2 regions of the Streptomyces sp. A2-16 genome follow, and region 2 is predicted to be linked to the other one. Evidence: predicted binding sites of a transcription regulator. Region 2 holds the regulator's gene; the other holds the start of a gene.
What was found. Region 2 encodes HrcA, which represses chaperone genes, less so after heat shock. Its sites were predicted from a motif close to TTNGCACTCNGNNNNNCNGAGTGCNAA; they were not measured.
Positions count from the first base shown of each region.

Region 1: a site for HrcA is predicted at 5,307-5,333, ahead of groES (co-chaperone GroES). Genes of this name have one in related genera too.

Region 1 is NZ_CP063808.1:954,055-969,573, forward strand. Features, by position in the region: gene IOD14_RS04600 (sigma-70 family RNA polymerase sigma factor) at 1-119, shown strand, start outside; gene IOD14_RS04605 (cell wall-binding repeat-containing protein) at 233-2,272, shown strand; gene IOD14_RS04610 (methyltransferase domain-containing protein) at 2,250-3,443, opposite strand; gene IOD14_RS04615 (polysaccharide deacetylase family protein) at 3,534-4,469, shown strand; gene IOD14_RS04620 (polysaccharide deacetylase family protein) at 4,466-5,263, shown strand; gene groES (co-chaperone GroES) at 5,480-5,788, shown strand; gene groL (chaperonin GroEL) at 5,908-7,533, shown strand; gene IOD14_RS04635 (ester cyclase) at 7,655-8,344, opposite strand; gene IOD14_RS04640 (SDR family oxidoreductase) at 8,435-9,208, opposite strand; gene IOD14_RS04645 (MOSC domain-containing protein) at 9,259-9,927, opposite strand; gene IOD14_RS04650 (LysR family transcriptional regulator) at 10,008-10,907, shown strand; gene IOD14_RS04655 (WhiB family transcriptional regulator) at 10,969-11,295, opposite strand; gene IOD14_RS04660 (response regulator transcription factor) at 11,677-12,288, shown strand; gene IOD14_RS04665 (sigma-70 family RNA polymerase sigma factor) at 12,574-13,161, shown strand; gene guaB (IMP dehydrogenase) at 13,325-14,827, shown strand; gene IOD14_RS04675 (GuaB3 family IMP dehydrogenase-related protein) at 14,932-15,519, shown strand, end outside.
Region 2 is NZ_CP063808.1:8,179,571-8,195,089, reverse strand. Features, by position in the region: gene IOD14_RS36810 (HAMP domain-containing protein) at 1-3,466, opposite strand, end outside; gene IOD14_RS36805 (SpoIIE family protein phosphatase) at 3,569-5,893, shown strand; gene hemW (radical SAM family heme chaperone HemW) at 5,925-7,157, shown strand; gene IOD14_RS36795 (DUF3097 domain-containing protein) at 7,246-8,052, opposite strand; gene IOD14_RS36790 (MBL fold metallo-hydrolase) at 8,087-8,815, opposite strand; gene hrcA (heat-inducible transcriptional repressor HrcA) at 8,967-9,983, shown strand; gene dnaJ (molecular chaperone DnaJ) at 9,984-11,123, shown strand; gene IOD14_RS36775 (nitronate monooxygenase) at 11,289-12,365, shown strand; gene IOD14_RS36770 (16S rRNA (uracil(1498)-N(3))-methyltransferase) at 12,362-13,111, shown strand; gene IOD14_RS36765 (VOC family protein) at 13,129-13,521, shown strand; gene IOD14_RS36760 (hypothetical protein) at 13,608-14,141, shown strand; gene IOD14_RS36755 (S41 family peptidase) at 14,187-15,519, shown strand, end outside.

The DNA of each region.
Region 1 (15,519 bases), 7.2 Mb from region 2:
TCGCCCGCCTAGGCCGTACGACGGAGGCGCGGGCCGAGTTCGAACGGGCGGCCGCGCTGACCCGCAACGAACGGGAGCGGGAGCTGCTCCTCGAGCGGGCGCGGGAGTGCGGATCTTGACCTGAATTCGCACAGGCGTTTACCAGTAACTCGGTTCCCCCCTGTTTCCTTGCGAATTAAAGTGACGTGGCCCCCTGTGCGGGGGCTGTGACATCCCATGGGGGGACGACAACTTGAGACAGTCCATGCGCCGCCGTGCCGCGGCGCTCGCGACCGCGGCGGCGCTCGCCGCGGTGGGCACCCTGGCCGCCGCTCCCGGCGCCGCCGCCGACGACGCGGGGCCCTGGCCGGGCACCGAGGGCCGGATCCTCACCGACGGCCCGGTGCTCGTCGATACCGCCACCGGCAAGCAGACCGCGGTGCCCAACACCGCCGGCTGGTATGCCGCCTGGGCCCCGGACGGCAGCCGGCTGGTCACCTCCTGGAGCCAGATCAGCAGCATCCGCCCCAGCGGCGGCGCGAAGTTCGACCTGCCCTGGGCGGAGGGAATGCGCTCCAGCGCCCAGTACCAGGACCTCACCTTCTGGTGGGGCGGCCGTTACGTCGTCTTCTCGACCGGCGGCCAGCTCGCCTACGGCCCCTCCGACGCCTCCTGGGCGCCCCGCCCGCTGCTGTCGTCGGCCCTGGAGCCGTCCACCGTCTGCGACACCGACCCGACGGTGAGCCCGTCCGGCACGGTCGCCTTCGAACGCCGTATCAACTACGGCTGCTACGACAACGCCGGCGTGTACGTGTACGACCCGTCCGCCAAGACGGTCAAGCGGGTCCTCACCGACGCCGGGCAGCCCGCCTACTCGCCCGACGGCAGCAGGCTGGCCTTCGTCCGCGCCGACGCCGACGGCAAGCAGCAGATCTTCACGGCCAAGGCCGACGGAACCGGCGTCGAGCAGCTCACCACCGGCCCGGGCTACGCCGCCAACCCGTCCTGGTCGCCCACCGGCAAGCGCATCGTCTTCGACGCGCACACCACGGGCGACAGCACCGACGTACAGACCACCGAGTACGCCGACGTGGCCACCGGTGAGCGCACGGCCGTCCCGGGCACCCCGCAGGGCAGCAACCCCAGCTGGCAGCCGCTGCGCAAGAACAACACCGCCCGGATCTGGGGCTCCGGCAGCACCCCGACCGTCGTCGCGGCCTCCCGCTGGACCTGGAACAAGGTCGGCACCAGCGTGCCGGGCCTGATGGACGCCAAGGCGGCCGTGCTGACCAACCAGGACAGCACCGCGTACTCGCTGACCGCGCCCGCGCTGGCCGGCAAGAAGCAGGGGCCGGTCCTCGCGACCCCGAAGGGCGGGCTGTCGGCGGCGGTGAAGGCCGAGCTGAAGCGGGTGCTGAAGCGGGGCGCCAACGTCTACCTCCTCGGCAACACGTCCGTCCTGAGCTCCGCGGTCACCTCTCAGGTGAAGTCCCTCGGCTTCACGCCCAAGCGGCTGACCGGCGCGGACCGCTTCACGACCTCGGTCGCCGTCGCCAAGACGATCACCACCAGTCCGAAGTACGTCTTCCTGGCCTCCGGCACCGACGCCTACGCGTCCCTCCCCGCCGCCGCCGCGGCCGGCGCCGACGGCACGAGCAGCGCGGGCGGTCTGGTCCTGACCAACGGCAAGACGCTGACGTCGTCGGTGAAGTCGTACCTCAACGGTCTGAACCCCAACAAGACCATGGTCATCCCGGTGGGTTCGGACGCCCGGTACGCGCTGACCCACACGAACTTCTCGCGGTGGCCCTCCTCGTACTCGTACTACCCGATCTCGGGGAAGACCCGGGCGGCCCTCTCGGTGGCCGTCGCCAAGTTCTGGTGGAGCACGCCGGGCAACGTCGCCCTCGCCTACTCCAGTTCCTGGCGCGACGGACTGTCCGCGGCCGGGGCGATGAACGTCTTCGGGCCGCTGCTGTGGACCTCCCGCGCCAGCCTCTCGTCCGAGCTGACGAGCTATCTGCTGCGCGAGTCCGCGAGCACCAACTCCGTGATCGCCTTCGGCGGCACCGGCAACCTCTCGGCGGGCACCCTCTCCTCGGCGGGCGCCTCGGTCGCGGCGAACGGCGCACAGGTCGTCTACACGCCGTTCCGCAACGGCGACGAGCCGGCCGGCGCCCGCATGAGCGCCCTGCGCACCGGCGAGGAGGTCCGGAGCGCCACCGCGGCGCGGACCGGGCCGGTGGGCGCCGACCCGCACCTGGAGTCGCTCAGGACGGTCCAGCACCAGTAGGCGGCCCGGCGGGGGCGCCGATCAGCATGGTCGGCGCCCCCGCGACCCGGGTCAGGAACACGGTCGCCGAGTGCGGCCCCTGCGGCTTCGGCAGCGCCTTGCGCCGCAGCTCCTCCGGCTCGACGGCCGACCCCCGCTTCTTCACGGTCAGGATCCCGACCTCGCGTTCCCGCAGCAGGGCCTTCAACTTCTTGACGTTGAAGGGGAGTCGATCGGTGATCTCGTACGCCGTGGCGTACGGCGTCGGCCGCAGGGTGTCGGCCGTGATGTACGCGATGGTGGCGTCCAGCAGTCCGCCGCCCACCTCCTCGGCCACCTCGGCGACCAGATGGGCGCGGATGACGGCGCCGTCGGGCTCGTACAAGTACCGCCCGACGGGCCGGACCTCGGGGTCGGGAAGACCCCGGCCGAGCAGGGTCCGCGGTCCCGGCAGCAGGGTCGCCCGGACCGCCTCCGGCGCGGTGCCGAACCACAGCACCGCCTCCTTCACGTCCCCGCCGTCGGAGATCCACTCCGCCTCGGCCTCCGCGGGCACCGCCTCGTGCGGAATGCCGGGCGCCACCTTCAGCGCGGCGTGCGGGGCCTTCAGGGCCGCCTGCACGGCCCAGGACAGCGGCGGCGAGTACGCCTCCGGATCGAAGATGCGGCCCCGGCCGCCCCGCCGCGCGGGATCCACGAACACGGCGTCGTACGCGGCCGTGTCGACCTCCGTGACATCCGCCTCCCGCACCTCGATCAGGCCGGCGAGTCCCAGCGCGTCCGCGTTCGCCCGCGCGGCCGCCGCCGTCAGCGGGTCCCGGTCCACCGCGAGGACCCGGATGCCGGCCCGGGCCAGCGCGATCGCGTCACCGCCGATCCCGCAGCACAGGTCGGCGACCGACCGCACCCCGAGCGCGGCGAAGCGCTCGGCGCGATAGGCCGCCACGCTCGCCCGCGTGGCCTGCTCGACCCCGTTCGGGGTGAAGAACATCCGCCCCGCGTCCTCGGCCCCGAACTTCACGGCCGCCCGCTGCCGCAGCCGGGCCTGGCCGAGCGCGGCGGAGACCAGTTCGGCGGGGTGCTCACGGCGCAGCCGGGTGGCGACGGCGAGTTCGTCGGCCGGGGCGGTGCCGCGCACTTCGTCGAGGAGGGCACGGCCCTCGGGGGTGAGGAGGGGGGCGAGGTCGTTCACCGGGTCATTGTGGGCCAGTCGGTGGACGGTCCGCCTCCGGCGGCGGTGTCGGCCCGGCCGCGAGGCCGTGACCTGCGAAGATCCGGCCCCATGGGAACAGTAGGACAAAACTATAAAAATGGTGTGTTGAGGGTGTCGGTCCGCAGCGGCCTCGTCCTCCTGGCAGTGGCCGCCCTGGTCTCCGGCTGCGCCCGCCCGGACGGCACCGACGTCCGCGGGCGGCGCCCCCTCGGAGCACCCCCGGCGCCCGGCGCCGACGTCCAGGCCGACAAGGTCCGCATCCAGGCCGCCCGGCTCCGTGCCGAACAGGCCCGGATCGCCACCGCCAGACGCTGGGGCCTCAAGCAGGTCCCGCTCACGGCCCCGCCGGCGCCCGCGGAGAAACCCCGCATCACCACCCGCCGCGGTTTCGAGGTCGACGGTCACGAGGAGAAGGGGCTGCCGCCGGTCTTCACCACGATCCCGACCCGGCAGAAGATCGTCTTCCTCACCATCGACGACGGCGCCGAGAAGGACCCCGCGTTCCTGCGGATGATGAGCGACCTGAACATCCCGTACACCGCCTTCCTCAGCGACTACCTGGTCAAGGAGGACTACGGGTACTTCGCGAGGATGCGGGACCGGGGAGTGACCCTCAACAACCACACCCTCCACCACCCCTACCTGCCCGGACTGTCGTACGCCCGTCAGAAGCGCGAGATCTGCGGGATGCAGGACGTCATCGAGAAGCGCTACGGCACACGGCCCGCGCTCTTCCGCCCGCCCTACGGCAACTACAACGAGAACACCCTGCGCGCGGCCAGGTCCTGCGGCATCAAGTACGCGCCGATCTGGAACGAGGAGGTCTTCGTCGACCACTGGGAGTACCGCGAGTGGGACCGGGAGATCCACCCCGGCGACATCGTGCTCAGCCACTTCCGCGGCCGGAGCGACTGGAAGGGCACGATGCCCGACATGGTCCGCCGCTTCCTGGACAAGGTCACGGCCGAGGGATACGCCGTCGCCCGCCTCGAGGACTACCTGTGAGACCGCGGACCCTGGTCGCCGCGGGGCTGGCCGTCGTACTCCTGTCCGGCTGCGCCCAGTCCGTCGACCCCATCGAACGGCTGGGCAAGAAGGCGGCGCAGCGAGTGGGGTCGTACGGCCCCGCGGGCGCGGACGGACGGCCGTACCGCCACTGGGGCCTCACGGCTCCGCTGCCGGCACCCCCGCGGGTGCCGGCGCGCGTCACGGCCGGCCGGGGCGGTCCGCCGCCGGTCGTCAGGCGGGTCGAGACGTCCGACAGGGTCGTCTTCCTCACCTACGACGACGGCGCCGAGAAGGACCCGCGCTTCGTCGACCTGGTCCGCGAACTGCGGCTGCCCGTCAGCATGTTCCTCACGGACAGCGTCGTCGGCCCCGGGTACGGCCACTTCGCCCGCCTCCAGTCGGTCGGCGCGAGCATCCAGAACCACACCCTCGACCACCCCGCCCTGCGCGGCCTGCCGTACAGCGGCCAGCGCGCGGAGATCTGCGGCCAGCAGGAGAAGGTGCGCTCCCGCTTCGGCATCCGGCCCCGGCTCTTCCGGCCCCCGTACGGCACGTACGACGGCACGACCCTGCGGGCGGCGGCCGACTGCGGGCTGGCGGCGGTGGTGCTGTGGAGCGTGGCGGTGGAGGGCGATGCCGTGGAGCGGCCGCTGAGGGCCGGGGACATCGTGTCGGTGGCGTCGGGGGAGGAGACGGGGACCGGGGCGGGCCTGACGGACCGGACGGTGGCGGTGCTGCGGGAGATCGCCCGCCGGGGGCTGACGGTGGGGCGCCTGGAGGACTATCTGTAGGAGGCCGCGAAGGCCCCGTCGGCACCCCCCGCCGGAGACGCGATTGGCACTCCGCTTGACCGAGTGCTAATCGCGGTCATAGTCTCAGGTCTGGCACTCCCCCCTGGAGAGTGCCAACACAGCGACGGGCAGGTCCGGCACCCGCGACGACGGATCCACCTGGTCGCCACCTCAGACAGTTAACCCCGTGAGATCTCCGAAGGGGGAGGTCGGATCGTGACGACCACCAGCTCCAAGGTTGCCATCAAGCCGCTCGAGGACCGCATTGTGGTCCAGCCGCTCGACGCCGAGCAGACCACCGCCTCTGGCCTGGTCATCCCGGACACCGCCAAGGAGAAGCCCCAGGAGGGCGTCGTCCTGGCCGTGGGCCCGGGCCGCTTCGAGAACGGCGAGCGTCTGCCGCTCGACGTCCAGACCGGCGACATCGTGCTGTACAGCAAGTACGGCGGCACCGAGGTGAAGTACAACGGCGAGGAGTACCTCGTCCTCTCGGCCCGCGACGTGCTCGCGATCATCGAGAAGTAATTCACCTCAAGCACATTCTGCTTGTGAGCTGCGCCCCGGGCCCCCGCCACCTTATGAAGCCGGGCGTCTGGGGCGCAGTTCGTTTCACCCACGTTTTTCGAGAGGGCTGAACCGCTCCCATGGCGAAGATCCTGAAGTTCGACGAGGACGCCCGTCGCGCCCTCGAGCGCGGCGTCAACAAGCTTGCCGACACGGTCAAGGTGACGATCGGCCCCAAGGGCCGCAACGTCGTCATCGACAAGAAGTTCGGCGCTCCCACCATCACCAACGACGGTGTCACCATCGCCCGCGAGGTCGAGGTCGAGGACCCGTACGAGAACCTCGGTGCCCAGCTGGTCAAGGAGGTGGCGACCAAGACCAACGACATCGCGGGTGACGGTACGACCACCGCGACCGTGCTCGCCCAGGCGCTCGTGCGCGAGGGCCTCAAGAACGTCGCCGCCGGCGCCTCCCCGGCCGCCCTGAAGAAGGGCATCGACGCCGCCGTCGCCGCGGTCTCCGAGGAGCTCCTCGCGACCGCCCGCCCGATCGACGAGAAGTCCGACATCGCCGCCGTCGCCGGTCTGTCCGCCCAGGACAGCCAGGTCGGCGAGCTCATCGCCGAGGCGATGGACAAGGTCGGCAAGGACGGTGTCATCACCGTCGAGGAGTCCAACACCTTCGGTCTGGAGCTGGACTTCACCGAGGGCATGGCCTTCGACAAGGGCTACCTGTCGCCCTACATGGTCTCCGACCAGGAGCGCATGGAGGCCGTCCTCGACGACCCGTACATCCTGATCAACCAGGGCAAGATCTCCTCGATCCAGGATCTGCTGCCGCTGCTCGAGAAGGTCATCCAGGCGGGTGCCTCCAAGCCGCTGCTGATCATCGCCGAGGACGTCGAGGGCGAGGCCCTGTCGACCCTGGTCGTCAACAAGATCCGCGGCACCTTCAACGCGGTCGCCGTCAAGGCCCCGGGCTTCGGCGACCGTCGCAAGGCGATGCTGCAGGACATGGCGACGCTGACCGGCGCCGAGGTCATCTCCGAGGAGGTCGGCCTCAAGCTCGACCAGGTCGGCCTGGACGTGCTGGGCTCCGCCCGCCGTGTCACGGTCACCAAGGACGACACCACGATCGTCGACGGCGCCGGCGACTCCGCCGCCGTCCAGGGCCGTGTCGCCCAGATCAAGGCCGAGATCGAGAACACCGACTCCGACTGGGACCGCGAGAAGCTCCAGGAGCGCCTCGCGAAGCTGGCCGGCGGCGTGTGCGTGATCAAGGTCGGCGCCGCCACCGAGGTGGAGCTGAAGGAGAAGAAGCACCGTCTGGAGGACGCCATCTCCGCGACCCGCGCCGCGGTCGAGGAGGGCATCGTCTCCGGTGGTGGCTCCGCTCTGGTCCACGCCGCCAAGGTGCTCGAGGGCGGCCTGGGCAAGACCGGCGACGAGGCCACCGGTGTCGCCGTCGTCCGCAAGGCCGTCGTCGAGCCGCTGCGCTGGATCGCCGAGAACGCCGGCCTGGAGGGTTACGTCATCACCTCCAAGGTCGCCGAGCTCGACAAGGGCCAGGGCTTCAACGCCGCCACCGGCGAGTACGGCGACCTGGTCAAGGCCGGCGTCATCGACCCGGTCAAGGTCACCCGCTCCGCCCTGGAGAACGCCGCCTCCATCGCCTCCCTCCTCCTGACGACCGAGACCCTGGTCGTCGAGAAGAAGGAAGAGGAGGAGCCGGCCGCCGGTGGTCACGGCCACGGCCACTCCCACTGAGCCCAGCGCTCACAGGTCGCAAGGAGGCCCCCGTTCCCTCTGAGGGAACGGGGGCTTTCCCCTTCGCGGGTCTTCGTGGGTCACCGTGGGTCTTCTCGGGTCTTCGCGGTTCCGAGGGGCCCTACTTCCCGAGTACCCCCAGTTGTTCCATCAGCCCCGCACGGTCGTACTGCCACCAGCCCTCGCAGATCCGCCCGTCCCGGAACCGGTGCCAGGTGGTGCCGGTCATGGTGACGTTCTGTCCGCTCGCCGGGATGCCCACGAACTCGCCGGTGTGCTTGCCGGCCCAGGTCCAGCGGGTGCACACCCGGTCGCCCTGGGCGATCTGGTCGTCCACCCGGAAGGTGAAGTCGAAGGCCTGCCGCCACCCCTCGTACTCCTCGCGCGCCGCCGCGAGCCCCAGATCCGCGGGGTTGGCCGGATCGTGGTCGAGGTAGTCGTCGGCGAACCGCTCGAACAGCTCCGCCGTCCCGGCCCGCCCGGCGTGCTCGAAGAACTCCCGCGCGACACCCGGGTTCAGCTGCTCGTCCCGCACCACGTCCAGATCCGTGAAGGTCGGCATCTCGTCACAGAGCGCGACCATCCCCTGGAAGATGCGTTCCGTCTCCGGAAGCCCCGAATTCCGCATCGCCTCCTCGTACGACGGGAACTCCACGATCTCGACGAAGTGCGACGCGTCGGACCGGTCCTTGCCGACCACCGCGTGCGTCGCCGTCCGCTTGCCCTTGGTCTGCTCGACCCATGTGTCCATCAGCCGATCCATCTCGTCGAAACGGCTGGTCCTGCAGTCGATGAGCTGTACGAAGGTCATGCCACCATCGCCTCCGGCCCCCCTGGGTCCGGCATTACGGCACCATTGTCCGCCCGTCGGCAGCATGGCGGCATGCGCTGGCCGCAACGGTCACTGCGGACCGTACTTGCGCCCCGTCCTCGACGTGATCCCGCCCAGCAGCCCCCGCGGCGCCACCTTCACCAACCCCATCAGGGCCTTGTACCGCGGGTCCGGGATCGACAGGGTCTTGCCGTGGGACAGGTCGGTGAGGGCCGCGGCGACCAGCTTGTCCGCGTCGAGCCACATCCAGCCGGGGATGTTGTCCGTGCCCATCCCGGCGCGCTGGTGGAACTCGGTCCGCACGAACCCCGGGCACAGGGCCATCAGCCGGACCCCGCTCCCCGCCAGATCCCGCGCCGCGCCCTGAGTGAACTGCACGACCCACGCCTTCGAGGCGCCGTACGTCCCGCGCGGCACGAACGCGGCCACCGACGCGACGTTCACGACACCTCCGCGCCCCCGCTCCCGCATCGCCTCCGTCGCCGCCGACGTCAGCCGCAGCACCGCCTCGCAGTGCACCTTGAGCATCTTCAGCTCGTCCGCCATGGAGACGTCGAGATAGCGGCCCTTGTTGCCGAACCCGGCGTTGTTGACGAGGAGGTCGACAGGGGACCTGCGGTCGGAGAGGCGGGCGGCGACCGCCTCGATGCCGGGGTCCGTGGCAAGGTCGGCGGTGAGGACCTCGGCCTCGATGCCGTGGCGGTCGTGGAGCTCGGTCGCCTGTTCCTGGAGCCGCTTGGTGTCGCGGGCCACCAGCACCAGGTTGTGCCCGTCAGCCGCCAGCCGTCGTGCGAACGCGGCACCGATGCCCGCGGTCGATCCCGTAATCAATGCCGTTGTCATGGCGCAAGGTTAATGACCGGGACCGACAGCGTCCGCTTGCCGGGGACCCGTCAGGCGCCGTGCTTCTCCACATACTCCAGCGCCCACTGCCGCACCTCCGGATGCAGCGCCTCGCCCGCCGCCAACAGCCTTGGCTGCAGCGGCCGTTCGGTGGTCATCGCCCGGAACGCCAGGGCGACCGTCACCTCGTGGTCCGGCCGGTGCACGATCTCGACCGGGTCCCCGGCACGGATCTCACCGGGCTGGATCACCCGCAGGTACGCGCCCGGCGCGCCCTTCTGCGTGAACCGCTTCACCCAGCGCTGCTCGCCCATGTGGCCCTGGAAGGTGCCGCACGGGATCCGCGCGCTGGTGACCTCCAGCACCACGTCCGGCCCGATGCGCCAGCGTTCGCCGATCCGCGCGCCGGAGACGTCGATGCCCTCGGTCGTGATGTTCTCGCCGAAGGCACCGTTGGCCAGTGTGCGGCCCAGCTCGTCCTGCCACTCGTCCAGGTCCTCGCGCGCCATCGCGTACACCGCCTGGTCGTCGCCGCCGTGGTGCTGCTTCTTGCACACCGCGTCCCCGGCGAGCGCGCTCCCGCCGATGCCCTTGGGACCGGGCGCGGCCACCCGCACCGGTCCGCCGGCCGGCCGCTTGTCGATACCGGTGACGCCCTCCGGATTGTCCGTGTACGGAACGGCCTTCGCGCGGCCCAGATTCACCGACAGAAGCTTCATGGCGGCACGGTAGGACACCAGCACTCAAAGGTGCCACGCATTATTGGGCGCCATGTCAAAGCGCGTCTTATCCTCGAAGGGTGATCGAGGCCCGTCATCTCCGTGTTCTGCGCGCCGTCGCCGCCACCGGCTCCTTCTCCGCCGCGGGGCGCGAACTGGGCTGCACCCAGCCCGCCGTCAGCCAGCAGATGAAGGCCCTGGAGACGTCCGTGGGCACGCCGCTGCTCATCCGCAGCGGACGCGAGATGCGGCTGACCCAGGCGGGCCAGGCCCTGGTGCGGCACGCCGCCGGGATCCTGGCCGGGCTCACGGCGGCGGAGGAGGAGGTCGCCGCCATCGCGGGCCTGCGGGCCGGGCGCGTCCGGCTGGTCTCCTTCCCCAGCGGCAGCTCCACCCTCGTCCCCACCGCCCTCGCCGCCCTGCGCGCCGCCCACCCCGGTACCCGGGTCTCCCTGGAGGAGGCCGAACCCCCGCAGTCCGTCGGGCTGCTGAGGGAGGGCGACTGCGACCTCGCGCTCGCCTTCCGGTACGAGGGGGCCGCGGGCGGCGACGAGTGGGACGACCTCGTCGTACGGCCCCTGCTGACCGACCGGCTCGTCGCCCTCGTGCCGGAGCGGCACCGGCTCGCGCGCGCGGAGTCGGTGGCCATCGGGGAGCTCGCCGAGGAGTCGTGGATCGCCGGATGCCCGCGCTGCCGAGGCCAGTTGGTGGAGGTGTGCGAGAGCGCCGGCTTCACCCCGCGCATCGACTTCGCGACCGACGACTACCCGGCGGTCGTCGGCCTGGTGGGCGCCGGCCTCGGCGTCGCCGTCCTGCCCCAGCTCGCCGTCGAGTCCGTACGGCCACGGGGCGCGCGCACGGTGACGCTGGAACCGGCGGTCCGGCGGGAGATCGTCGCGCTCACGCTGCCCGACCTGGCCCAGGTGCCCGCGGTGGCGGCGACGCTCGAGCAGCTCGCGATCGCGGCGGGACGAAAGTAAGGGGCGGGACGAAAGCAAGGAAGGGCACGCGCGCGCGTGCCCTTCCAGGAGAAACGTTCCTTCAGTTGTTCGATGCGCCGCTCCCGACGGATGACGCGGACACCAGCCGGTGTCGCGCCCGCCCCATGAGCTCCTCGCGCTCGTCCTCGGTCAGCCCGCCCCACACGCCGTACGGCTCTCTCACCGCGAGCGCGTGCGCCGCGCACTGCGCGCGCACCGGGCATCTCATGCAGACCTCCTTGGCCGAGTTCTCGCGAGCACTCCGGGCCGCACCGCGCTCGCCCTCCGGATGGAAGAAGAGCGAGCTGTCCACCCCGCGACAGGCGGCCAGGAGCTGCCAGTCCCAAAGGTCCGCGTTCGGTCCGGGAAGGCGGGAGAAATCTGCCATTGCGTGACCCCTTGTAGCGGTTCTGGGCGGATACGGTGTCCACGACCGTACAACTACGATCTAAGGAGATGAAAATATGACTCATTGCGAATCTAGCCTCAGACACCAGGAAATGGGAAGAAAAGGGTCTGAATGGGGCATGGGTTGTGATGAAACGTTGTGGGTCCGTCGCGCATGTCTGCACCGTGTCCGAGCCCTCACGTAGAGTGCCGAAGACAGTGCACAGCCCCGTAACTCTTTCGGGTGACCGTCGTTGAGAGTGCGGAGGCGGTTGAAACAACAAGTGCTCGGGCAGGCGTCCGAGACGGTCGACCGCACAGGTGACGATTTCGTACCAGCCTGGAGGCTCAAGGTGACGTGCATCAGCTGCGGAGGGCGGCCATGACATCCGTCCTCGTCTGCGACGACTCCCCGCTTGCCCGAGAGGCGCTGCGCCGCGCGGTCGCGACCGTGCCCGGCGTCGAGCGCGTGACGACCGCGGCCAACGGCGAGGAAGTCCTCCGCCGCTGGGGTGCGGACCGTTCGGACCTGATTCTGATGGACGTACGCATGCCCGGTCTGGGCGGCGTCGAGACCGTGCGGCGGCTGCTGTCCGCGGACCCCGGTGCGCGCATCATCATGCTCACCGTCGCGGAGGACCTGGACGGGGTCGCTCTCGCGGTGGCCGCCGGGGCGCGCGGCTACCTCCACAAGGACGCCTCGCGCGCGGAGTTGCGGGCCACGGTGACGCAGGCGCTCGCCGACCCGACCTGGCGACTCGCCCCGCGGCGGCTGCGGTCCGCCGAGATGGGGGCGGCGCCCACGCTCACCGCGCGTGAGATCCAGGTGCTCGAAGGCATGAGCCACGGCCGGTCCAACGCGGAGATCGGGCGGGAGCTCTTCCTCTCCGAGGACACCGTCAAGACGCACGCGCGGCGGCTGTTCAAGAAGCTCGGTGCCTCGGACCGGGCGCACGCGGTGGCGCTCGGGTTCCGGTGGGGTCTGGTTCGCTAGGAACCCGGTCGGATCGGTCGTCGTATTGGTGCGGGCCCGTTGTGGCTGGTCGCGCGGTTCTCCGCGCCCCTGAAGGGGCGCGGTCGAGCGGCCTCTTCGATGCCCCGCTGCTTGTTTCGTGGCGGATGCCGCATCCTTGGAGATGTGGAGTCTCTCGGGGACGAGTCGGTCGAGCGGAAGGGGAGGGCGCAGGGTATGAGTTCCGGCGCACCTGCTCATAACGCTTCGGTGCACAACAACCAGCGCGATGCCACGGATCCAACGACGCCAGTGCACCATGGACCGATGCGTGACGACGAGGCGGCTCATCCCCATGGGGCGATCGGTGCGCTCGTCCACAGTGCCGTGGAAGGGGACGAGCAGGCCACGCACGACCTGCTCGCCCATGTCCACCCGCTGGCCCTGCGCTACTGCCGCACCCGGTTGTCCCGTCTGCCGGGCGACGCCCGGCACTTCGTGGAGGACCTCGCGCAGGAGGTCTGCGTAGCCGTCCTTCTCGCCCTGCCGCGCTACCGCGACACCGGGCGCCCCTTCGAGGCGTTCGTCTTCGCCATCGCCGCGCACAAGGTCGCCGACCTGCAGCGCGCGGCCATGCGCCACCCCGGATCGACGGCGGTCCCCTCCGACGAGATGCCGGAGCGGCCCGACGACTCGCTCGGCCCCGAGGAGCGCGCGCTGCTCAGCAGTGACGCCGAATGGGCCAAGAAACTCCTGGCCAACCTCCCGGAGAACCAGCGCGAGCTGCTGCTGCTGCGCATCGCCGTGGGGTTGACGGCGGAGGAGACGGGTCAGATGTTGGGAATGTCACCCGGTGCGGTCCGTGTGGCGCAGCACCGGGCGCTGAGCAGGCTGCGAGCGCTGGCCGAGCAGTAGGGATGGCGCGGTGGCGCGCGCTCCTGAACGGGCGGCGCGCCGTTTCCGTACGAACATACGAAGCCCGGAGCGGGTCCGGACCGTGGAATCGGTGGAATTTGCCACCCTTGCTTCCCGTTAGCATGGACATCCGCACCGATCAAGGCCATTTGGGGAAGGTGTCATGACTGCAAACGTCGACGGAGTGCCCGCTAAATTCGCGACGCTCGGGCTGACCTACGACGACGTGCTGCTGCTGCCGGGAGCGTCCGAGGTGCTCCCCAACGCGGTCGACACCTCGTCCCGCATCTCCCGCAACGTCCGGGTGAACATCCCGCTGCTCTCGGCCGCCATGGACAAGGTGACCGAGTCCCGCATGGCGATCGCGATGGCCCGCCTCGGCGGCGTCGGCGTGCTGCACCGCAACCTGTCCGTCGAGGACCAGGTCAACCAGGTCGACCTCGTCAAGCGGTCCGAGTCCGGCATGGTCACCGACCCGATCACCGTGCACCCCGAGGCGACCCTCGCCGAGGCCGACGCGTTGTGCGCCAAGTTCCGCATCAGCGGCGTCCCGGTCACCGACCCGGCCGGCAAGCTCCTCGGCATCGTCACCAACCGCGACATGGCCTTCGAGTCGGACCGCAGCCGCCAGGTGCGCGAGGTCATGACGCCCATGCCGCTGGTCACCGGCAAGGTCGGCATCTCCGGCGTCGAGGCCATGGACCTGCTGCGCAAGCACAAGATCGAGAAGCTTCCGCTGGTCGACGACGCGGGTGTCCTCAAGGGCCTGATCACGGTCAAGGACTTCGTCAAGGCGGAGAAGTACCCGAGCGCCGCCAAGGACGCCGAGGGCCGTCTGCTCGTCGGTGCGGCCGTCGGCGCCAGCCCCGAGGCGCTGGAGCGCGCCCAGGCCCTCGCCGCGGCCGGTGTGGACTTCCTGGTCGTCGACACCTCGCACGGCCACAACAGCAACGCCCTCAGCTGGATGGCGAAGATCAAGTCGAGCGTCGACGTCGACGTGATCGGCGGCAATGTCGCCACCCGCGACGGCGCCCAGGCGCTCATCGACGCCGGTGTCGACGGCATCAAGGTCGGCGTCGGACCGGGCTCCATCTGTACGACCCGTGTCGTCGCCGGTATCGGCGTCCCGCAGGTCACCGCCATCTACGAGGCCTCCCTCGCCGCCCGTCCGGCCGGCATCCCGCTGATCGGCGACGGCGGCCTGCAGTACTCCGGCGACATCGGCAAGGCGCTCGCCGCCGGCGCCGACACCGTGATGCTCGGCAGCCTCCTGGCCGGCTGCGAGGAGTCGCCCGGCGAGCTGCAGTTCATCAACGGCAAGCAGTTCAAGTCATACCGCGGCATGGGTTCGCTGGGTGCCATGCAGTCGCGCGGCCAGGCGAAGTCGTACTCGAAGGACCGCTACTTCCAGGCCGAGGTCGGCTCCGACGACAAGCTCGTGCCCGAGGGCATCGAGGGCCAGGTGCCCTACCGCGGCCCTCTCTCCAGCGTCCTGCACCAGCTCGTCGGCGGGCTGCGCCAGACCATGGGCTACGTGGGCGCGGCCACCATCGACGAGATGGAGTCCAAGGGCCGCTTCGTGCGGATCACCTCGGCGGGTCTGAAGGAGTCGCACCCGCACGACATCCAGATGACGGTCGAGGCGCCGAACTACAGCCGTAAGTAGGCAACTGTCCGACGGGGCGGCTCCGGGAGCATCCGGGGCCGCCCTTGTCGTGCCCGTCGGCGATACTGGAAGACGCTGAACGCATCAGGGAAAGGCCACACATCGTGACTGAGATCGAGATCGGGCGCGGCAAGCGCGGCCGCCGGGCGTACGCCTTCGACGACATCGCCGTCGTCCCCAGCCGTCGTACGCGCGACCCGAAGGAGGTCTCGATCGCCTGGCAGATCGACGCCTACCGCTTCGAGCTGCCCTTCCTGGCCGCCCCCATGGACTCGGTCGTCTCCCCGGCCACCGCGATCCGCATCGGCGAGCTCGGCGGCCTCGGCGTGCTGAACCTCGAAGGCCTGTGGACGCGGCACGAGGACCCGCAGCCGCTGCTCGACGAGATCATCGGCCTGGACTCGGAGACGGCGACCCGGCGCCTCCAGGAGATCTACTCCGCCCCCATCAAGGAGGAGCTGATCGGCGCGCGCATCAAGGAGGTGCGCGACTCGGGCGTGGTCACCGCGGCCGCGCTCTCCCCGCAGCGCACGGCGCAGTTCTCCAAGGCCGTCGTGGACGCGGGCGTGGACATCTTCGTCATCCGCGGTACGACGGTCTCGGCGGAGCACGTGTCGGGTTCGCACGAGCCCCTGAACCTGAAGCAGTTCATCTACGAGCTCGACGTCCCGGTGATCGTCGGCGGCTGCGCG
Region 2 (15,519 bases):
CGCCCAGCAGGCCCGCGATCTCCCGGCTGATGGACAGGCCGAGTCCCGTGCCGCCGTACTTGCGGTTGGTGGTGCCGTCGGCCTGCTGGAACGCCTCGAAGATCACCGGGAGTTTCTCCCGCGCGATGCCGATACCGGTGTCGGAGACCGCGAAGGCGACCACGTCGTCGCTGTCGAGGACGTATGCGTGCTCGGCGTCCTTGACGCGGTTCACGCGCAGTTCGACCCGGCCCGTGGCGGTGAACTTGATCGCGTTGGAGAGCAGGTTGCGCAGGATCTGCTGGAGGCGCTGCTCGTCCGAGTACATCTCGCGCGGCACGTCCTCGCCGACCGCCACCTCGAAGGCGAGCCCCCGGTCCAGGGTGAGCGGGCGGAAGGTGGCGTGGACGTAGTCGAGCAGCTTGATGAGCGGCAGCTTCTTCGGGCGTACGTCCATCCGGCCGGCCTCGATCTTCGACAGGTCCAGGATGTCGTTGATCAGCTGGAGCAGGTCGGAGCCCGAGCGGTGGATCGTCGTCGCGAACTGCACTTCCTGGTCGGAGAGATGGCCGTCCGGGTTGTCGGAGAGGAGCCTCGCCAGGATCAGCAGGGAGTTCAACGGCGTGCGGAGTTCGTGGGACATGTTCGCCAGGAACTCCGACTTGTACTGGGACGAGGTGGCCAACAGGGCCGCCTTCTCCTCCAGTTCCGCGTTGGAGCGCTGCAACTCCGCCTGTTGCATCTGAAGTTCGTCCGAGCGTTCCTGGAGCTGCATCGCCAGGCGCTGGGACTCGCCCAGCAGGGACTCGGTGCGGGAGTTGGCGATGATGGTGTTGATGGCGACGCCGATGGTGTTCACGAACTGGTCGAAGAAGGCCAGGTGGACATCGGAGAAGCGGGAGAAGGACGCCAGCTCGATCACGCCGAGGAGCTTGTCCTCGAAGAGGATCGGGATGATGACGACACTGCTCGGGGCCGCCTCGCCGAGGCCGCTGTTGATCTTGATGTAGTCCGGCGGGGCCTCCTCCACCAGGATGCGCTTCTTCTCGCGGGCCGCCTGGCGCACCAGACCGTGGACCGGCATGCCGCCGGTGTCGACGGTCGCGCCCTGCGCCGAGCCGTAGCCCGCGATGAACGCCAGCCCCTTCGCGGGCACGGTGGTGTGCAGCGAGGCCCCGTCCTCGTCCGGGTCGGCCAGGAAGAACGCCCCGTACTGGGCGTTCACCAGCGGGGTCAGCTCGCGCAGGATCAGGTCGGCGACCTCCATCAGGTCCCGGTGGCCCTGCATCAGGGCGGCGAGGCGCGCGAGGTTCGACTCCAGCCAGTCCTTGGCGCGGGTCGTCTCGCGGAGGTTGGCCACCATCAGGTTGATGTTGTCCTTGAGCTCCGCGACCTCGCCCTGCGTCTCGACGGTGATCGAGCGGGACATGTCGCCCTGGGCCACCGCGGAGGCGACCTCGGCGATCGCGCGGACCTGGGTGGTCAGGTTGGAGGCGAGTTCGTTCACGTTGGTCGTCAGCCGCTTCCAGGTGCCGTACACGCCCTCGACCCGTGCCTGGCCGCCGAGTTGGCCCTCCGAGCCGACCTCGCGGGCCACGCGGGTGACCTCGGAGGAGAAGGAGGAGAGCGTGTCGACCATGGTGTTGATGGCGGTCTTCAGCTCCAGGATCTCGCCGCGGGCGTCCACGTCGATCTTCTTGGAGAGGTCGCCGTTGGCGACGGCGGTGGTGACCTGGGCGATGTTGCGGACCTGTGAGGTCAGGTTGTCGGCCATGTAGTTGACGTTGTCGGTCAGGTCCCGCCAGACCCCGGAGACGCCGAGCACCTGGGCGCGCCCGCCGAGCCGCCCGTCGGTGCCGACCTCGCGGGCCACCCTCGTCACCTCGTCGGCGAAGGCCCGCAGTTGCTCCACCATCGTGTTGACGGTGTCCTTCAGTTCGAGGATCTCGCCGCGGGCGTCGACGGTGATCTTCTTGGAGAGGTCGCCGTTGGCGACGGCGGTGGTGACCTGGGCGATGTTGCGGACCTGCGACGTCAGGTTCAGGGCCATGAAGTTGACGTTGTCGGTGAGGTCCTTCCAGACGCCCGACACGCCCCGGACCTGGGCCTGGCCGCCCAGATTGCCTTCCGTGCCGACCTCGCGGGCGACCCTCGTCACCTCGTCGGCGAAGGCGGAGAGCTGGTCGACCATGGTGTTGATGGTGGACTTGAGCTCCAGGATCTCGCCCTTCGCCTCCACCGTGATCTTCTTGCCGAGGTCGCCCTGCGCCACCGCCGTCGACACCAGGGCGATGTTGCGGACCTGGGAAGTGAGGTTGTCCGCCATGAAGTTGACGTTGTCGGTGAGGTCCTTCCAGACCCCGGACACGCCTCGCACCTGGGCGCGGCCGCCGAGGTTGCCCTCGGTGCCGACCTCGCGGGCGACGCGGGTGACCTCGTCGGCGAAGGCGGAGAGCTGGTCGACCATGGTGTTGATGGTGGACTTGAGCTCCAGGATCTCGCCCTGCGCGTCCACGGTGATCTTCTGACTCAGGTCGCCGTTGGCCACGGCCGTCGTCACCTGGGCGATGTTCCGCACCTGTGACGTCAGGTTCGACGCCATGAAGTTGACGTTGTCGGTGAGGTCCTTCCAGACCCCGGACACGCCCCGCACCTGGGCCCGGCCGCCCAACTGCCCCTCGGTGCCGACCTCGCGGGCCACCCGGGTGACCTCGTCGGCGAAGGCGGAGAGCTGGTCGACCATGGTGTTCACGGTCAGCTTCAGTTCGAGCAGCTCGCCCGTCGCCTCGACCGTGACCGTCCGGGTCAGGTCGCCGCGGGCCACCGCCGTCGTCACCAGGGCGATGTCCCGGACCTGAGCGGTCAGCCGGGACGCCATGGTGTTGACCGCCTCGGTCACATCGCGCCAACTGCCCGAAAGACCCGTCACCTTGGCCCGCCCGCCGAGCCGGCCCTCGGTGCCGACCTCGCGGGCCACCCGGGTCACCTCGCCGGTGAACAGGGAGAGCTGGTCGACCATCTTGTTCACGGCCCGGCCCAGACGCCGCAGATCACCGCGCAGCTGCCGGTTGCCGTCGTGCAGATCGACCCGCTGGGTCAGATCGCCGCCGGCCACCGCGTCCAGGACCCGGGTCGCGTTGGCGGCCGGGGCCACCAGGGCGTCGAGCAGCTGGTTCACGTCGTCGACCCGGGAGGTCCACGTGCCCTGCCCCGGGCTGGGGGAGAGCCGCTCGTCGAGCCGGCCGTGCCGCACCAGCTCCCGCTTGACCCGGTTGACCTCGCCCGTGAAGTGGACGTTGCGGTCCACCAGCTGGTTGAAGACGGCCGTCAGTTCGGCCACGATGCCGTCCCCGGACTCCGGCATCCGGCGGAAGTCGCCGTCCCGGGCGGCGGTCATCGCGGCGAGCAGAGGGCGTAGATCCGATGCTCGAATCCGGTCGGCATTCTGCCCTTCTTCGAGCACAGGCGTACCACTGTTCTCACTCATGGCGGCCCACTTCGGTAACTCGGCGCTTATGGGCGTGGCCAGTCTGTCACTCTGTCCGCATCGACTGAGGTGTATTCGTCCGAACTGCTCGGGGAGACGGACATGGGGGCCATTCCTGTGCAACGGGAGTCCGTTGCCCGTGCGCCCGCCGCGCCCCTGCGCGGCGACGGTGTGCTCCCGCACGCCCCGGCGCACACCCACGCCACCCTCCCCGGCGCTCCGCACGCCCCGGGCGCGGCCCGGGCCCTGTTACGGGCGGCGTTCGCCGAATGGGCGGAACTGGCCCTGCCCGGTACCGAGTTCCTCACCGACCGGCAGGCCGACGACGCCGTGGTCGTCGTCAGCGAGCTCGTCACCAACGCCGTCGTGCACGCGGGCACCGACGTCGAGGTGAGCTGCCGCCTGGAGGCGCACACCGGTGCCCTCGTCGTCGAGGTCCTGGACCGCCACCCCTCGCGCGCCCCTCGCGACGGTGACGCCGAACCCTCGTACGGCACACCGGAGTACGGGCGCGGACTGCGCCTGGTCGCTGCCCTCGCGGAGGCCTGGGGCATCACCTACCGCACCGGCTCCAAGACCGTGTGGGCGCGGCTGCCGGCCGGCGGGAAGGAGGCCCTCGACGGAATCCGGGCGTACGCCGGGGACGACGCCCACGAGCGGGGGCTGCGGGTCGCCGGGATACTCGCCCCGGTACCGCCCCAGCCCCCGGTACCGCCCCAGCCCCCGGAACCGCCCCAGCCCCCGCCCCGGGCCCAGGACCCGCTCGCACCCGTGTCCCGCGGCGAGCCGGGGCACACGGCCTCACCGGTCTCCCGCAGCGAGCCGGAGAACACGCACCCGCCCGTGCATCGCGCAGAGCAGGGACACACGGCCTCGCCGGTCCACGGCGGCGAGCCGGGGGACACGCACCCGCCCGTGTACCGAGCAGAGCAGGGGCACACGGCCCCGCCGGTCCACGGCGACGAGTCGGCGCACACGGTCCGGCCCATTTCCCGCGATGAGTCGGCGCACACGGTCCGGCCCATGTCCCGCGACGAGCCGGCCCACACGGTCCGCCCCGTCTCCCGTGGCGAGCTCGACCGGGACTGGCTCAACCGCGGTGCCCTGTCCTTCCTCGCCGAGGCCTCCGACCTGCTCGCCGGGCAGCTCGACGAGAACCTGGTCGCCGCGCTCGCCGGCCAGCTGATCGTGCCGCGGCTGGCCGACTGGTGCGCGGTGTGGCTGGAGGACGAGGTCGCCGGACGCTGGGGATCCCCGCGCGCGGGTGAGACCGGGAGCGGGACGGCCTGGGGCGAGGCGGGCCTGTCCGGGCCCCGGCTGGCCCGGGTCTGGCACTGCTCGGAGAACCGGATCGAGAGCCTGCGGCGGGCCCTGGAGAAGGAACCGCCCGGCCTGCCGGGACCGGACCACGCCGGCCCGCTGCCGTTCCCCTGGCCCGGCGAGGCACTGGGCCCGCACGGAACACACGGCTCGGCGCTCGCCTACCGCCTCACCGCGGGCGGCCGCCCGCTGGGCACCCTGGTCATCGGCCGGGCCGGGCTGGTCTCCTTCCCCGACGAGGTCACCGGGCTCGTCGAGGACCTCAGCCGCCGGGTGGCGCTCGCCATCGGCGCGGCCCGCCAGTACGCGCGCCAGGCCACCATCAGCGCGGTGCTCCAGCGCGGCCTGCTGCCCGGCGCGGTCGCCGAGATCCCCGGGGTGCGCAGCGCCCTGGTGTACGAGCCGTGCGACAAGGGCGGACCCAGCGGCGACTTCTACGACCTCTTCCCGGCCGGCGACGGCCGCTGGTGCTTCGCCGTCGGCGACGTCCAGGGCAAGGGCCCCGAGGCGGCCGTGGTGATCGGGCTGGCCCGGCCCTGGCTCCGGCTGCTGGCCCGCGAGGGCTACCGCGTCGCCGACGTCCTCGACCGCCTCAACCAGCTGCTCCTCGACGACGCCACGGAGGCCGCTGACGCGGCGGCCCGGGCCCTGGCGACCGCGGGCGGGCGCCCCATGAACCCCGGCGACGGCCCGCAGACCCGCTTCCTGTCCCTCCTGTACGGCGAGCTCGCGCCCTTCGACGGCGGAGTGCGCTGCACCCTCGCCTCCGCCGGACATCCGTTGCCGCTGCTGCTCGGGGCGGGCGGCCAGGTCCGTACGGCCGCCCGGCCGCAGACCCTGCTCGGAGTCGTCGAGGACGAGACGTACACCAGTGAGACCTTCGAGCTGCGGCCCGGCGACAGTCTGCTGTGCGTCACCGACGGGGTGACCGAGCGGCGCAGCGGGCCCCGGCAGTTCGACGACGAGGACGGGCTCGCGGAGGCGCTCGCCGGGTGCGCGGGACTGGACGCCGAGCTGATCGCGGAGCGGATCAAACGGCTGGTCCACGAGTTCGGGGCGCGGCCCCCGGATGACGATCTGGCGCTGCTGGTCCTGCAGGCGGAGTAGGCGTCCGCCGGGGTGCTGGACAATGGAGGACATGCCTTCCGCACTCCCCGACGGCGACCCCGTCCCCGACGACGGCTCGCTCCCCGCGTCCGCGCTCGCCGGGTCCGCCGACCGCCCCCTCGGCTTCTACCTGCACGTCCCGTACTGCGCGACCCGCTGCGGCTACTGCGACTTCAACACCTACACCGCGACCGAGCTGCGCGGTTCGGGCGGAGTGCTGGCCTCCCGCGACAACTACGCGGACACCCTGATCGACGAGATCCGCCTGGCGCGCAAGGTCCTCGGCGACGACCCGCGCCCGGTCCGCACGGTGTTCGTCGGCGGCGGTACGCCGACACTGCTGGCCGCGGACGATCTCGTACGGATGCTCTCCGCGATCCGCGACGAGTTCGGCCTGGCCGCGGACGCGGAGGTGACGACCGAGGCGAACCCGGAGTCGGTGGACCCGGCGTATCTGGCCGCGCTGCGGGAGGGCGGCTTCAACCGGGTGTCCTTCGGGATGCAGAGCGCCAAGCAGCACGTGTTGAAGGTGCTGGACCGCACGCACACACCGGGCCGGCCGGAGGCGTGCGTGGCGGAGGCCAGGGCGGCGGGGTTCGACCACGTGAACCTGGATCTGATCTACGGCACCCCCGGGGAGACCGACGACGACTGGCGGGCGTCCCTGGAGGCGGCGATCGGGGCCGGACCGGATCACGTGTCGGCGTACGCGCTGATCGTCGAGGAGGGCACCCAGCTGGCCCGGCGGATCCGGCGGGGCGAGGTGCCGATGACCGACGACGACGTGCACGCGGACCGGTACCTGATCGCGGACTCCGTGCTCGCCGACGCGGGGTTCGACTGGTACGAGGTGTCGAACTGGGCCACCTCGGAGGCGGGCCGCTGCCTGCACAACGAGCTGTACTGGCGGGGCGCCGACTGGTGGGGCGCGGGCCCCGGAGCGCACTCGCACGTGGGCGGGGTGCGCTGGTGGAACGTCAAGCACCCGGGCGCGTACGCGGCGGCGCTGGCGGCCGGGAGGTCGCCGGGGGCCGGGCGGGAGCTGCTGTCCGACGAGGACCGGCGCGTGGAGCGGATCCTGCTGGAGCTGCGGCTGCGGGAGGGGGTGCCGCTGTCGCTGCTGCGGGAGGAGGGGCTGAGCGCTTCTCGGCGGGCGCTGGGGGAGGGGCTGCTGGAAGCCCGGCCCTATGAGGAGGGGCGGGCCGTGCTGACGCTTCGCGGACGGTTGCTGGCGGACGCGGTGGTTCGGGACCTGGTGGACTGAGGGCCCGAGGGGGTGGGGGCGGTGTCGTCCGGCGGCCGCGAGTTCGTTCGTGGCTTGTCGCGCAGTTCCCCGCGCCCCTGGGTGGGTTTCACTGAGCCGTGACGAAGTCGATCAGTTCCTCCACTCGCCCCAGCAGCTCCGGCTCCAGGTCCTTGTAGGAGTTCACCCGCTTCAGGATCGCCTGCCACACCGCGCCCGTGTTCTCCGACGGCCAGCCCAGCGCCCTGCACACGCCCGTCTTCCAGTCCTGGCCGTGCGGTACCCGGGGCCACGCCTCGATGCCCAGGGACGACGGCTTCACCGCCTCCCAGATGTCGATGTACGGGTGGCCGACCACCAGGGCGTGTTCGCTGGTCACCGACGCGGCGATACGGGACTCCTTGCTGCCCGGCACCAGGTGGTCCACGAGTACTCCCAGGCGGGCGTCCGGCCCGGGGGCGAACTCGGCCACGATCGCCGGCAGGTCGTCCACGCCCTCCAGGTACTCCACGACCACGCCCTCGATGCGCAGGTCGTCGCCCCAGACCTTCTCCACCAGTTCCGCGTCGTGGCGGCCCTCGACGTAGATACGGCCGGCGCGGGCCACGCGCGCGCGTGCGCCGGGCACGGCCACCGAGCCGGAGGCGGTGCGGGAGGGCCGTACGGGAGCCGTGGCCGCGGGTCGCACCAGCGTCACCACCCGGCCCTCCAGGAGGAAGCCGCGCGGCTCCAGCGGGAACACCCGGTGCTTGCCGAAGCGGTCCTCCAGAGTCACTGTTCCCGCCTCGCAGCGAATCACCGCGCCGCAGAAGCCGGTGCCGGGCTCCTCGACCACCAGGCCGGGCTCGGCGGGCACCTCCGGCACCGGCCGGGGCTTCTTCCACGGAGGGGTCAGGTCGGCGGAGTACTGGCGCATTCGGATGACGATAGGAGAAGCCGCACGGGACTCCTCACGACACGCCGAAGCGGGCCGCCAGCGCGTCCCGCTGCGACCGTACGAACGCCGCGTCCACCACCGCTCCGTGACCGGGTACGTACAGCGCGTCCTCGCCGCCCAGGTCGAGGAGGCGGTCCAGCGCGGCGGGCCAGTGGCCCGGTACCGCGTCCGGGCCCGCCTGCGGTTCGCCCGACTCCTCGACCAGGTCGCCGCAGAAGACGACCTCGGGGGAGCCCGGCACGAGGACGGCGAGGTCGTGGGCCGTGTGGCCGGGGCCGACGTTGGCGAGCAGGACCTGGCCGCCGCCGCCGAGGTCGAGCGTCCACTCGCCGGAGACGTGGTGCCGGGGGGAGACCAGGGCGTCCGCCGCCTCGTCGGCGACCGCCGGGTCCAGCCCGTTGCGTACCGCGTCGGCCCGCAGTTCCGCCCGGCCCAGCCGCCCCGCCAGCACCGATTCCGTACCCACGGCGCCGAACACCTCCGCCCCCGCGAACGCCGCCGCACCGAAGACATGGTCGAAGTGGGGGTGGGTCAACGCGAGATGGGTCACACGGTGGCCGGCCAGTTCCTCGGCCTGTGCGCGCAGGCGGGCGCCCTCCGCGAGACCGGAGCCCGCGTCGATCAACAGGGCCGTGCCCTCGCCGATCACCAGGCCCGCCGTGCAGTCCCAGCCGGGCAGCCGGCACCGCCCCACCCCGGTCGCGACCCGCTCCCACCCGAGCTCTTCCCAAGTCACCGTCATACCGCGACGCTAGCCGTACAACCCGTCACGCCAGGACCAGCCTTGCCCGAGGAGTACCCCACCGCCGTACACTGGCCGGGGAGCGTTGGCACTCGGGCGGACAGAGTGCCAGGCGAAGGTGCCAAGGGAACGACCTCTGGAGGTGTGCGCGATGCTGAGTGAACGCAGGCTTCAGGTGTTGCGCGCGATCGTCCAGGACTACGTCGGCACCGAGGAGCCGGTCGGGTCGAAGGCCCTGACCGAGCGGCACAACCTCGGCGTCTCCCCGGCGACCGTCCGCAACGACATGGCGGTCCTGGAGGACGAGGGCTTCATCGCCCAGCCGCACACCAGCGCCGGGCGGATCCCGACCGACAAGGGCTACCGGCTGTTCGTCGACAAACTGGCGGGCGTCAAGCCGATGACCGCGCCCGAGCGGCGCGCGATCCAGAACTTCCTCGACGGCGCCGTGGACCTCGACGACGTCGTGGCCCGAACCGTGCGGCTGCTCGCGCAGCTGACGCGGCAGGTCGCCGTCGTGCAGTACCCGTCCCTCACCCGCTCGACCGTGCGGCACGTGGAGCTGCTCTCGCTCGCCCCGGCGCGCGTGATGCTCGTGCTGATCACGGACACCGGCCGGGTCGAGCAGCGCATGGTCGACTGCCCGGCGCCCTTCGGGGAGGCCTCGCTCGCCGATCTGCGGGCGCGGCTCAACAGCCGCGTCGCGGGACGGCGGTTCGCCGATGTGCCGAGGCTGGTCGAGGACCTGCCCGAAGGCTTCGACGTCGAGGACCGGGGTACGGTCACCACAGTGCTCTCCACTCTCCTGGAGACGCTCGTCGAGGAGAACGAGGAGCGGCTGATGATCGGCGGCACCGCCAATCTCACCCGCTTCGGACATGACTTTCCCCTCACGATCCGGCCCGTCCTGGAGGCCCTCGAGGAGCAGGTCGTTCTCCTCAAACTCCTTGGTGAGGCCGGGGATTCGGGCATGACCGTACGTATTGGTCATGAGAACGCCTACGAGGGACTCAACTCCACTTCGGTGGTGTCGGTCGGCTACGGTTCGGGCGGCGAGGCAGTCGCCAAGCTCGGCGTGGTCGGACCGACCCGCATGGATTACCCGGGAACGATGGGAGCGGTACGCGCAGTGGCACGGTACGTCGGACAGATCCTGGCGGAGTCGTAAGTGGCCACGGACTACTACGCCGTTCTCGGCGTGCGCCGCGACGCGTCGCAGGATGAGATCAAGAAGGCGTTCCGTCGGCTCGCGCGCGAGCTGCACCCGGACGTCAACCCGGATCCGAAGACCCAGGAGCGGTTCAAGGAGATCAACGCCGCTTACGAGGTGTTGTCGGACCCGCAGAAGAAGCAGGTCTACGACCTCGGCGGCGACCCGCTCTCGCAGGCCGGCGGCGGTGGCGCGGGCGGCTTCGGGGCCGGTGGGTTCGGGAACTTCTCGGACATCATGGACGCGTTCTTCGGTACGGCCTCGCAGCGGGGTCCGCGCTCGCGCACCCGCCGCGGCCAGGACGCGATGATCCGTCTGGAGATCGAGCTCGACGAGGCGGCCTTCGGCACGACGAAGGACATCCAGGTCGACACGGCGATCGTCTGCACCACCTGCAGTGGTGAGGGCGCGGCGCCGGGCACCTCCGCGCAGACGTGCGACATGTGCCGCGGGCGCGGTGAGGTGTCGCAGGTGACGCGGTCCTTCCTGGGCCAGGTCATGACGTCCCGCCCGTGCCCGCAGTGCCAGGGTTTCGGCACCGTGGTTCCGACCCCGTGCCCGGAGTGCGCCGGCGACGGCCGGGTCCGCTCGCGCCGCACGCTGACCGTGAAGATCCCGGCCGGTGTGGACAACGGCACGCGGATCCAGCTCGCGGGTGAGGGCGAGGTCGGCCCCGGTGGCGGTCCCGCCGGTGACCTGTACGTCGAGATCCACGAGCTCCCGCACTCGCAGTTCCAGCGGCGCGGCGACGATCTGCACTGCACGGTCACGCTCCCGATGACGGCGGCGTCCCTCGGCACGAAGGTTCCGCTGGAGACGCTGGACGGCATGGAGGAGGTCGACATCCGGCCCGGTACCCAGTCCGGCCAGTCGATCCCGCTGCACAACCGGGGCGTCACCCACCTGCGCGGCGGCGGCCGGGGCGACCTCATCGTCCACGTCGAGGTCCAGACCCCGACCAAGCTGGACCCGGAACAGGAACGCCTGCTCCGAGAACTGGCGAAACTGCGCGGCGAGGAACGGCCTACCGGCCAGTTCCAGCCCGGGCAGCAGGGGCTGTTCTCGCGGTTGAAGGATGCCTTCAACGGCCGCACGTGAGCGGCGGGGCGGCTGCCGGGGGTCCGGGGGTCGTCCCCCGGGCAGACACCGTCAGCCCGGGCAGCAAGGGCTGTTCTCGCGGTTGAAGGATGCCTTCAACGGGCGTACCTGAGTCGTGTGCAGGTCGGATTCGGACTTGTTCGGAGGACGTGACAACATGCCGTCATGTCCTCCGCACTGACCGATCTCTTCCCTCATCCGATCGTGCAGGCCCCCATGGCGGGCGGCGTCTCCGTGCCGCGGCTCGCGGCCGCCGTCGCCGATGCGGGCGGGCTCGGATTCCTGGCCGCCGGGTACAAGACGGCCGACGGGATGTACCAGGAGATCAAGCAGCTGCGCGGGCTGACCGGACGGCCCTTCGGCGTCAACCTGTTCATGCCGCAGCCCGAATACGCCGACCCCGCCGCCGTCGGGGTCTACGCCCACCAGCTCGCCGGCGAGGCCACCTGGTACGAGACCGAGCTCGGCGACCCCGACAGCGGCCGTGACGACGGGTACGACGCCAAGGTCGCCGTACTCCTCGACAACCCCGTGCCCGTGGTCTCCTTCCACTTCGGCATCCCGAGCAGCGACGCCCTGGAGTCGCTGCGCCGCGCCGGCATCTTCACCCTCGTCACCGCGACCACCCCCGAAGAGGCCCTCGCCGTGCAGTACGCGGGCGCCGACGCGGTCATCGCGCAGGGCGTCGAGGCCGGCGGTCACCAGGGCACCCACCGGGACCTCCCCGAGCAGGACGGCTCCGGCCTCGGGCTGCTGTCCCTGGTCGCCCAGATCCGCGAGACGGTCACCCTCCCGATCGTCGCCGCCGGCGGCATCATGCGCGGCAGCCAGATCGCCGCCGTCCTCGCCGCCGGCGCGAGCGCGGCCCAGCTCGGCACCGCGTTCCTCGCCACCCACGAGTCCGGCGCCCACGACGTGCACAAGCGGGCTCTGACCAACCCGCTGTTCGTCCGCACCGAGTTGACCCGCGCCTTCTCCGGCAGACCGGCCCGCGGCCTGGTCAACCGCTTCCTGCGCGAGCACGGACCGTACGCCCCCGCCGCCTATCCCGAGGTCCACCACCTCACCGCCCCGCTCCGCAAGGCCGCCGCCAAGGCCGGTGACGCCCAGGGCATGGCGCTGTGGGCGGGCCAGGGGCACCGGCTGGCCCGCGAACTGCCCGCGGGGCAGCTCGTGGAGATACTCGCGGCCGAACTCGACGCAGCCAGGACAGCGTTGTCGGGCAAGGGGGACCTGCGATGACCGCCCCGGTGTTCGTGGTCGAGCACTTCGACGCGGACGGCGGCGGACGCTACGTCCTCGACGGCCCCGAAGGCCGCCACGCGGTCTCCGTGAAGCGGCTCCAGCCCGGCGAGGAGGTCGTCCTCACCGACGGCGCCGGACGCTACGCCGTGTGCGACGTGATCGCCGCCGAGGGCAAGGACCGGCTGGTCGTCCATCTGACCTCGGTCTCCGAGGAACCGGAGCCCGCTCCCCGGATCACCGTCGTCCAGGCCCTGCCCAAGGGCGACCGCGGTGAACTCGCCGTCGAGACCATGACCGAGGTCGGCGTCGACGCCGTCGTGCCCTGGCAGGCGGCCCGCTGCATCACCCAGTGGAGGGGCGAGCGGGGTCTGAAGGCGCTCGGCAAGTGGCGGGCCACCGCCCGCGAGGCCGGCAAGCAGTCCCGCCGGGTGCGCTTCCCGGAGGTCGCGGACGCGGCGAGCACCAAGCAGGTTGCCGCACTTCTCGCCAAAGCCGACTTCGCCGCCGTCCTCCACTCCGACTTCGAACGCGGCAGCGAGCCGCTGGCCACCGCCGAACTCCCCGCCGAGGGTGAGATCGTGCTGGTCGTCGGCCCCGAAGGAGGCGTCGCCAAGGACGAGTTGGCGCTCTTCGAGGAGGCGGGTGCGCGAGCCTACGTCCTCGGGCCCACCGTCCTGCGCACGTCGACCGCCGGTACCGCGGCGACCGCCCTGCTCCTCGGCCGCACCGGCCGCTGGTCCTGACACCTGGGAGAACGTCCGTGGAACTCGCCCAAGTACGCCTGCTCGTCACCGACTTCACCGCCTGCTACCGCTTCTACGCCGATGTCCTCGGCCTCAAGCCCCAGTCGGGGGCGACGAGCGGGCCGTACGAGAAGTTCAGCCCCGCCACCGGCTCGGCGGGCATCGCGCTCCAGGACCGCTCGATGATGGCCGAGGTCCTGGACGAACTGGGCGACACCGCCACCGGCCACCGCTCCCTGGTGGTGCTCCGCGTCGACGACCTGGACACCTACTGCGAGCAGATCACCACCCGGGGCGCCACGCTCCTGCACGGCCCGGCCCCCATGACGAACCGCATGCGCGTGGCCCACCTCAAGGACCCCGAGGGCAACCTGGTGGAGCTTCAGGAGTGGCTGCTGCTGCGGGGGTGAGCGCGGGCGCTGTTCCGGGCGTGAGCGGCGCGCGGGTGGCCGTATGCGCCCTACCGCCGGACGGCACGTGGTGGCAGGCTGCCCCCATGGTGGCGTTGAGACGGAACAGGCGTCGGCCGCGCGGGGTGCGAGCAGCGGGGGTGACGGGCGTTGCCGTGCTGGCCGTGGGTGCGCTCGCCGCCTGCGATCCGACCGGCGTGGTCAGCTCCGCGACCGTGTCGTACACCACCGACCAGCTGGTCACCAAGGAGCTGAACCGGCAGAAGGCCGACGTGAGTTGGCTGACCTGCACGGCCTCGTACGACAACGGCGACCGGACGCCGAGCGCCAGTGTGAACACCGTGGCCACCGTCGACTGCGACGGCAAGACGCGGGACGGCAAGGACATCACCGTCAAGGGCAAGGTGACCCGGACCGTCAGCGGCGCCTGCGTGCGCGGCGACCTGACCGCCACCGTGGGCGGAAAGCAGTGGTTCCGCGTGGAGGGGCTCGGCGACTGCAACGCCACCCCCACCCCGCCGGTCAACAACCCCGGACAGCCCGGCCCCACCGTGACCGTGACCGTCACCAAGACCATCTGGTGCCAGAACGACCCGCAGTGCTGGCCCGACGGCAAGTGATCGAAACCTCTGTGCACGCGGGGTGCCCGTGCGTAGGGTGATCGGGTGACACAGCCTGCGACGTCTGCATATCTCCGGTTTCCGCATCTGCAGGGCGAGTTGGTGGCCTTCACCGCCGAGGACGACGTGTGGCTCGCGCCGCTCGACGGCGGACGCGCCTGGCGGGTCAGCGCGGACAACGTCCCGGTCACCCACCCCCGCATCTCGCCCGACGGCACCACCGTCGCCTGGACCTCCACCCGCGACGGCGCGCCCGAGGTGCACATCGCCCCGGTCGACGGCGGACCCGGCAGAAGGCTGACCCACTGGGGCAGTGTGCGCACCCAGGTGCGCGGCTGGACCCCGGACGGCGAGGTCCTCGCCATCACCACCCACGGCCAGGCCAGCCTGCGGCGCAGCTGGGCGCACACCGTCCCGCTCGACGGCGGACCCGGCACCACCCTTCCGTTCGGGCCCGTCGGCCATGTCGCCCACGGCCCGGCGACCGTGATCCTCTCCGCGCCCATGGGCCGGGAGGCCGCCTGGTGGAAGCGGTACCGGGGCGGCACGGCGGGCAAGCTGTGGATCGACCGCGACGGCGACGGCGAGTTCGTCCGGCTCCACGACGACCTGGACGGCAACCTGGAGTACCCGGTGTGGGCGGGCGACCGGATCGCCTTCCTCTCCGACCACGAGGGCACCGGAGCCGTCTACTCCTCCCTCGCCGACGGCTCCGACCTGCGACGGCACACCCCCCTCGACGGCTACTACGCCCGGCACGCCTCCGGTGACGGCACCCGGATCGTCTACACCAGCGCCGGTGAGCTGTGGATCCTCGACGACCTCGACTGCGCCGAGCCGCGCCGTCTCGAGGTCCGGCTCGGCGGACAGCGCGCCGACCGGCAGCCGTACTCGCTGGACGCCTCCCGCTGGTTCGGCTCGGCCGCCCCCGACCACACCGCGCGCGGCAGCGCGGTCGCCGTGCGCGGCGCCGTCCACTGGGTCACCCACCGCTCGGGCCCGGCCCGCGCCCTGGCCGCCGAACCCGGCGTCCGGGCCCGGCTGCCGCGCACCTTCCGCACGGAGGGCGAGGAGTGGGTGGTGTGGGTGACGGACGCGGAGGGCGACGACGCCCTGGAGTTCGCGCCCGCCACCGGACTCGCCCCCGGCGCCACCCCGCGCCGCCTCGCCGCCGGACAGCTCGGCCGCGTCCTGGGTCTCGCCATGGCCCCCGACGGCAGCCGGGCCGCGGTCGCCGCGCACGACGGCCGCGTGCTGCTCGTCGAGCGGGAGACCGGCGAGGTCCGCGAGGTCGACCGCAGCGAGGACGGCGACGTACGGGGCCTGACCTTCTCGCCCGACTCGGCCTGGCTCGCCTGGGCGCACCCCGGCCCCGGCC